DNA from 2 places in the Streptomyces sp. NPDC057877 genome. Region 1 is predicted to be linked to the other one. Evidence: riboswitches for the same ligand, from Rfam matches in the RefSeq annotation. Region 1 holds a riboswitch; the other holds the start of a gene.
The links. Region 1 has a riboswitch for cobalamin ahead of cobT (nicotinate-nucleotide--dimethylbenzimidazole phosphoribosyltransferase). Riboswitches for the same ligand answer to the same signal wherever they lie in the genome.
Positions count from the first base shown of each region.

Region 2: linked by a shared signal. The riboswitch ahead of ACFVQG_RS04415 (energy-coupling factor ABC transporter permease) and the one ahead of cobT (nicotinate-nucleotide--dimethylbenzimidazole phosphoribosyltransferase) in region 1 are both predicted to bind cobalamin.

Region 1 covers NZ_JBHVMS010000001.1:149,849-153,237, forward strand. Annotated here, with positions in the region: gene ACFVQG_RS00690 (DUF2249 domain-containing protein) at 1-252, shown strand, start outside; partial or broken gene cobT (nicotinate-nucleotide--dimethylbenzimidazole phosphoribosyltransferase) at 630-1,694, opposite strand; cobalamin riboswitch at 1,831-2,019, opposite strand; gene ACFVQG_RS00700 (NifU family protein) at 2,080-2,631, opposite strand; gene ACFVQG_RS00705 (ferrous iron transporter B) at 2,662-3,389, opposite strand, start outside.
Region 2 covers NZ_JBHVMS010000002.1:103,405-106,793, reverse strand. Annotated here, with positions in the region: gene ACFVQG_RS04425 (DNRLRE domain-containing protein) at 1-524, shown strand, start outside; gene ACFVQG_RS04420 (hypothetical protein) at 660-989, shown strand; cobalamin riboswitch at 1,086-1,271, shown strand; gene ACFVQG_RS04415 (energy-coupling factor ABC transporter permease) at 1,301-1,993, shown strand; gene ACFVQG_RS04410 (energy-coupling factor ABC transporter substrate-binding protein) at 1,990-2,328, shown strand; gene cbiQ (cobalt ECF transporter T component CbiQ) at 2,329-3,078, shown strand; gene ACFVQG_RS04400 (energy-coupling factor ABC transporter ATP-binding protein) at 3,075-3,389, shown strand, end outside.

The sequences.
Region 1 (3,389 bases):
TGCGGCTGCGGTGGCTCGGACGACACGGACGTACCCGAACTCGACGTGCGGGGCGTCCCCCACTCGCTGCGCCACGCCACGGTGTTCGGCGCGGTCGCCGCGGTGCCGTCCGGCCAGGCCATGGTGCTCGTGGCGCCGCACGATCCGCTGCCCCTGCTGGCCCAGATCGAGGACCGGCACCCGGGCGCGTTCGCGGTGGAGTACCTGGAGCGCGGCCCCGAGGCGTGGCGGCTGCTGCTGAGCCACCGCTGAGTTCGCCGACTCGTCCGCCATGCCCCTGACGCAGCGGCGTGCCCCGTCCGCCAGCCGGTAACGGGACGCCGACGCCGGGACATGGCGGACGGACGACCATCCGGCACAACGTGTGGGACAACCGGATGGTGACCGGGCCGGGGCACGCCGCGCCCGCCGTGGCTCGTGGACCCACGAAGGCGAGTCCGAGTGGCAGGACGCGACGGTCCGTGGCGCCCCCGACCGGTCGTGGAACAGCATCGCCGCGCGCCCGCGTCGGTCGCCTGGGCCGAACGGCCCACCGGGCAGTGCCTCCCGGCCCTCACTCAGCGGGCTGAACGGGGCCGAAGGGCCTTGCGGGACAACGGCCTTGCGAGAAGGGCGCCCGGGGGTGCCGGTCAGTCCTGCTTGTTCGAGACCCCGGCGGAGTCGAAGGTGGCCATGTCGCGCAGCGCGCGCACCGCCGCCTGTACGAGCGGCAGGGCCAGCAGCGCGCCGGTGCCCTCACCGAGCCGCAGCCCCAGGTCGACCATGGGGTGCAGTCCAAGATGCCGCAGGGCGATGGTGTGCCCCGGCTCGACCGAGCGGTGTCCGGCCACGCAGGCTGCCACGGCGTCCGGCGCCAGCGCGGCGGCGACCAGCGCCGACGACGACGCGATCACCCCGTCCAGGATCACCGGCACCCGGCGGGCGGCGGCGCCCAGGACGAACCCGGCGATCGCGGCGTGCTCCAGGCCGCCGACCGCCGCCACCGCCGCGACCGGGTCGTGCGGGTCCGGCCGGTGCCGTTCCAGGGCCGTGCGGACGACGCCCGCCTTGTGGCGCCGGGTCTCGTCGTCGATGCCCGCTCCGTGCCCGGTGACGTGGTCCGGGTCCGCGCCGGTGAACGCGGCGATCAGCGCCGCCGACGCGGTGGTGTTGGCGATGCCCATGTCCCCGGTGAGCAGACAGCGGCAGCCGCCGTCGACGAGTTCCATGGCGACGTCGATGCCGACCTCGATGGCCTGGACGGCCTCCTGACGGGTCATCGCCGGTACGCGGGTCATGTCCGCGGTGCCCGCCCGGACCCGGCGCCGCAGCAGGCCGTGCGCGGTGTGGTCCGAGTCGGGTACGGGGTTGGCGACCCCCACGTCCACCACGACCACGCTGGCCCCGGCCTGGGCGGCCAGGGCGTTCACGGCGGCGCCGGAGGCCAGGAAGTTGGCGACCATCTGCGTGGTCACCTCCTGCGGCCAGACGCTGACGCCCTGGGCGTGGACACCGTGGTCGGCGGCGAAGACGGCGACGGCGGCCGGTTCCGGCATCGGCGGCGGGCAGGTGCCCGCCAGTCCCGTGAGCCGGACCGACACCTCTTCCAGCAGGCCCAGCGAGCCGGGCGGCTTGGTGAGCTGGTTCTGGCGGTCACGGGCCGCGTCGAGCGCGGCGGCGTCGGCGGGTGCGACGGCGGCCAGGGTGCGCTCCAGCCGCACACCGACGGCGGGGGTGGGATCGGAGCCGTGCGAGGGCACCATGAAGGGAGTCCTTCCGCTGTCGGCGGTTCTCCACGCCGCCGTGAACGAGCCGTGCCCGGGCGGATGTCGCCGGGCCGCGGGACGGGCGGAATATCCTGGCTCCCGGCTCTCGGTGCCCGGCTGCTGCATGTCCAGCGCGGCCACCGGCGTCGGCTCCCGGCCTTCCCAGCGGCCGGTTCACACCGGCTGCCAGTGGCCGTCAGCGGGAGACGACTCCCCGGTCACAGTGGCGGGCCCGCCCCGGACTTGGGCCACCAGGCCCGCACCGGAGTTCCTCCGCATCCGTCACCGGCATCCTGCCACACCGGCACGGACGTGCGTCACGCCCCGGCACCGCTCACCAGAGCCCCGTACCGCGCCGCCCGCCATGCGACGGCGACGGCGAGCCGACGCTCCGTACCTCCCGAAGGGCCGGATGGCGGCGCCGCAGTTGGTGTTCCAGGCGCCGGTGCAGGGTGACCCAGGCGGCGGGGCAGCCGTGGCAGGCGCCGCCCAGGCGGACGGTGACGATGTCGTCGGACACGTCGACCAGGTCGATGGAGCCGCCGTGGGAGCGCGCGAGGTCGCCCACCGGCCCGGCGAGGACCTCCCTGGCCACGGCGTACAGCACCGCGTCGTCGTGGCCGGGGCCGGTGTCGTCCGCGGGGACCCACCCGGTGGGGTCGTCCAGGGCGGCGTGCAGCGCGGTACGGACCCGGGGGCCCTCCCGGGTCCAACGGCGGTCCGGGCCGAGGACGGTGACGACCGCCGTCGGTTCCACCGTGATCCGGGTCAGCGTGCCGTCGGCCAGCAGCGCGGCCAGCGGCGCGGGTGCCTCGGCGAGCGGGCCGGTCCCGGGGAGGACGCCCGCCGGAACGATCCAGCGCAGCCGGTCGGTGCGACCGGGCACGGGCTGGGCGTGCAGGGGGACCACCGGCGCTCACCCGCCCAGCAGGACGGTGACCGAGCGGGCCAGCCAGGCCATCAGCCAGGCCAGGCCCGTGAGGTAGGCGAAGGCGGTCACCGGCCAGCGCCAGGTGCCGGTCTCCCGGCGCAGGACCGCCACGGTGGCCATGCACTGCAACGCGTAGACGAAGTAGACCAGCAGCGCGGCGATGGTGGGCGCGGTGAACACCGGCTCTCCGGCGTGCGGCCCGTCGGGGTAGGTCATCGACCGCAGCGCCTCCGCCGGGTCCTCGGGGTCCTCGGCGGCGGCGACCTGCCCCAGCGTGGCGACGAAGGTCTCCCGCGCGGCCTGCGCCGACAGCACCCCCACGTTGATGCGCCAGTCGAAGCCCAGCGGCTCGAAGACGGGCGCGACCATCCGGCCCAGGTCGGCGGCGTAGCTGTGGTCGGCGGTGTAGGCGGACACGGCCACGGAGTCGGTGGCATCGACACCCTCCGCGCGCAGGTGGGCGGCCGAGTGCAGCGGCAGGTTCAGCAGCAGCCACAGGACGAGGGTGGTGGTGACGATGACCGTGGTGCACTTGCGCAGGAAGGCCCCGGCGGCGGACCACACCGCCGTCAGCACCGCGCGCGGCGTGGGCAGGCGGTAGGGCGGCATCTCCATGAAGAACGGCACCGCGTGGCCGCGCCGGTCGCCGAGCCTCTTGAACACCCAGGCGGCCAGCATCGCCGACACCGCGCCGAGCAGGTACAGGCCGAACA
Region 2 (3,389 bases), on a different contig from region 1:
TCGTCGGCGGCGCCCTGTACTGGGGCACGCAGATGGGCAACCCCGTCAACAGCGTCCCGTTCATCGGCGACTACCTCGGCTCGGACCTGGGGTACTACAACACCTCGGGCATCTGCGGCGGGGCCGACATCGCGCTCGGGCTCGGTTTCACCGCGTCCGGCTGTCTGGCCGTCATGAAGACGGACGGCGGCTACGACGTGGCCTGGACCGGGACGTACGGCGGTGAGGTCGGCTGGGGTCCGATCCCCTCGGCCAACCTCGGCCTGATGTACAGCAACGCCGACGACTGGGGCCAGGTCCGTGGCACCACCGTGGGCGGCGAGATCTCGGGCGGTGCCCCGATCGGGATCTACGGCGGCTATGGTCAGGCGTCCAACTCCACCTCGGCGACCTGCTCGGTGGGCGCGCCGATCACCGGGGTGGTGAGAAACAGCGACGGCGTGCCGGTGGGGTCCATCGAGTACGGAATCACCACGCCGGAACTCGACGTGTCGGGTTCCTACACGTGCACGGGCGTCCACTGATGTCCTGAGCGGCGTCATCACCGGCCGCCGGTGGCGGGGAGCCCGTACGGCTTCCCGCCACCGGCGGCCCCGCGCACCTCACTGATCAGCACCTCCCTGACACGCACCGCACCTCACCGAAAGGAGCCCGGATCCATGTTCACGGTGGTCGGCGCCCTGTTCCTCCTGGTCGGCCTGGTCTTCGTGGCGAACCCGTTCGGGCTCGCGGCGAAGTACGTCCGGTTCGCCTGGCGCACGGGCAGCCCCCGCCCGGGGATGAGTCCGGAGTTGCTGGCGCGCAGACTGGGCACGGCGTTCCTGCCCCTCGGCTGCGGGCTGCTGGCGGCCCGGCTGTTGCTGGCCCTGGGGGTCGAGGAGGACGTCCTGATGGGGCTGCTGCCGGTGGGAGTCGTCGGTCTCTTCGCCGTCATCGGCACCACGCTCTATCTGATCTACCGTGACTCCTCCCGGGGTCCTCGAGTGTGAGACATGGCACCCCCGGGCGTCCGAGTGCGCCGGTGTGCGGGTGTGCGCCCGCATTCGCGCCCCTCGTGCCCGCTTGTCACCACCCCCGGGGGCCGATTACTGTCACCACGCCTTGGTGAACGGGAAATCCGGTGTGATGCCGGTGCGGCCCTCGCCACTGTGATCGGGAAGTCCGGCTCCAGCCCTCACGGGCGGCCACTGGGTCCTTCGGGACCCGGGAAGGCGGAGCACGGGCGGTGGTACCCGTCAGCCAGGAGACCGGCCAAGGCGCGTCAACCATCCACGAGGTGCTGGAGAGGGTCTGCTGAGCCATGCACATAGCCGAGGGTTTCCTGCCTCCGGCGCACGCGATCGCCTGGGGTGCCGCGTCCGCGCCGTTCGTCGTCCACGGAGTCCGCTCCCTCACCCGTGAGGTCAGGGAGCACCCGGAGAGCACCCTGCTCCTCGGTGCCTCCGGCGCCTTCACGTTCGTCCTGTCCGCGCTGAAGCTGCCCTCCGTGACCGGCAGTTGCTCGCACCCCACCGGCACCGGTCTGGGTGCCATCCTGTTCCGGCCGCCGGTGATGGCGGTCCTGGGCACCATCACCCTGCTGTTCCAGGCGCTGCTGCTGGCGCACGGCGGGCTGACCACGCTCGGCGCCAACGTCTTCTCCCTCGCGATCGTCGGCCCCTGGGCGGGCTACGGGGTCTACCGGCTGCTGCGCCGGTACGACGTGCCGCTGATGGGCGCCGTCTTCGGCGGCGCGTTCGTCGCCGACCTGTCCACGTACTGCGTGACCAGCGTGCAGCTGGCGCTGGCCTTCCCCGACCCGAGCAGCGGGTTCCTGGGCGCGCTCGGCAAGTTCGGCTCCATCTTCGCGGTCACGCAGATCCCGCTCGCGGTGAGCGAGGGCCTGCTGACGGTGCTGGTGATGCGGCTGCTGGTGCAGTCCAGCAAGGGGGAGCTGACCCGGCTCGGAGTGCTGCTGACCAAGCCCGCGAAGCGTGAGGCGGTGGCCCGGTGAAGCGCAACACGAAGATCAACCTGCTTCTGCTGCTCGCGGTGGCCGCGCTGGCGGTGCTGCCGCTGGCGCTCGGTCTGGGCGACCACAAGGAGGAGCCGTTCACCGGCGCCGACGCGGAGGCGGAGACGGCGATCACCGAGATCGAGCCGGACTACGAGCCGTGGTTCTCGCCGCTGTACGAACCGCCGTCCGGCGAGATCGAGTCGGCGCTGTTCGCGGTGCAGGCCGCGCTCGGCGCGGGCGTGCTGGCGTACTACTTCGGGCTGCGCCGGGGACGTCGGCAGGGCGCGGAGCGGGCCCTGGCCGAACCCCGGGTGAGCGCCGGGGACGACTGAGTGCTGCCGATCGACGCGGCGGCGCACAGCAGTCGCTGGCGCCGCCGCCACCCCGTGGACAAGGCCGTGCTCGGGCTCGGTCTGACCGTGCTCGCGATCTCGCTGCCGCCCTGGCCGGGCGCGGCCCTGGTGCTGGTGACGGCGCTGGCGCTGCTGCTGGGCCCGGCCGGGGTGCCGGGGCGGGGGCTGTGGCGGGCGTACAAGGTGCCGCTGGGGTTCTGTGCGACGGGCGCCGCGACGCTGCTCGTGCAGGTCGGCGGTCCGGGAGGGCTGGTGTCCCTCGCCGACGACGGGCCGCTGCGCGCCGGGGAGTTGCTGCTGCGGACGTCGGCGGCGTCCCTGGGGGTGCTGCTGTTCGCGTTCACCACCCCGATGTCCGATCTGCTGCCGCGGCTGGTGCGCGCCGGGGTGCCCGCGCCCGTGGTGGACGTCGCGCTGGTCACGTACCGGATGAGCTTCCTGCTGCTTGACTCGGTGCGCCGGATCCGGGCCGCGCAGGCCGCGCGGCTCGGGCACACCACCCGGGCCGCGACCTGGCGGTCCCTGGCGGGGCTCGGCGCGACCGCGTTCGTGCGGGCCTTCGACCGGGCGGCCCGGCTGCAGGCGGGGCTCGCCGGGCGCGGCTACGACGGCTCCCTGCGGGTGCTGCTGCCCGAGGCCCGGGTCTCCGTCCGGTTCACCGGAGCGAGCCTCCTCCTGCTGGCGGCGCTGGCCGCCCTCACCCTCGTACTCGAAAGGCCGCTGACATGAGCGAGCCCGCCCTGGTCGCCCTGCGGGGTGTGTCCTTCGCCTACGAGGACGGTCCCACCGTCCTCAGCGGCCTCGACTTCGACGTCCACGAGGGGCGCGCGCTCGCGCTGCTCGGCCGCAACGGCAGCGGCAAGACGACCCTGATGCGGCTGCTGAGCGGTGGGCTCAGGCCGCGCGAGGGCCGGTTGACGGTCGAGGGGCGGCCGGTCGCCCATGACCGCAAGGGGCTGACCCGGCTGCGGACGACGGTCCAGCTGGTGGTGCAGGACCCGGACGACCAGTTGTTCGCCGCGTCCGTGGCGCAGGACGTG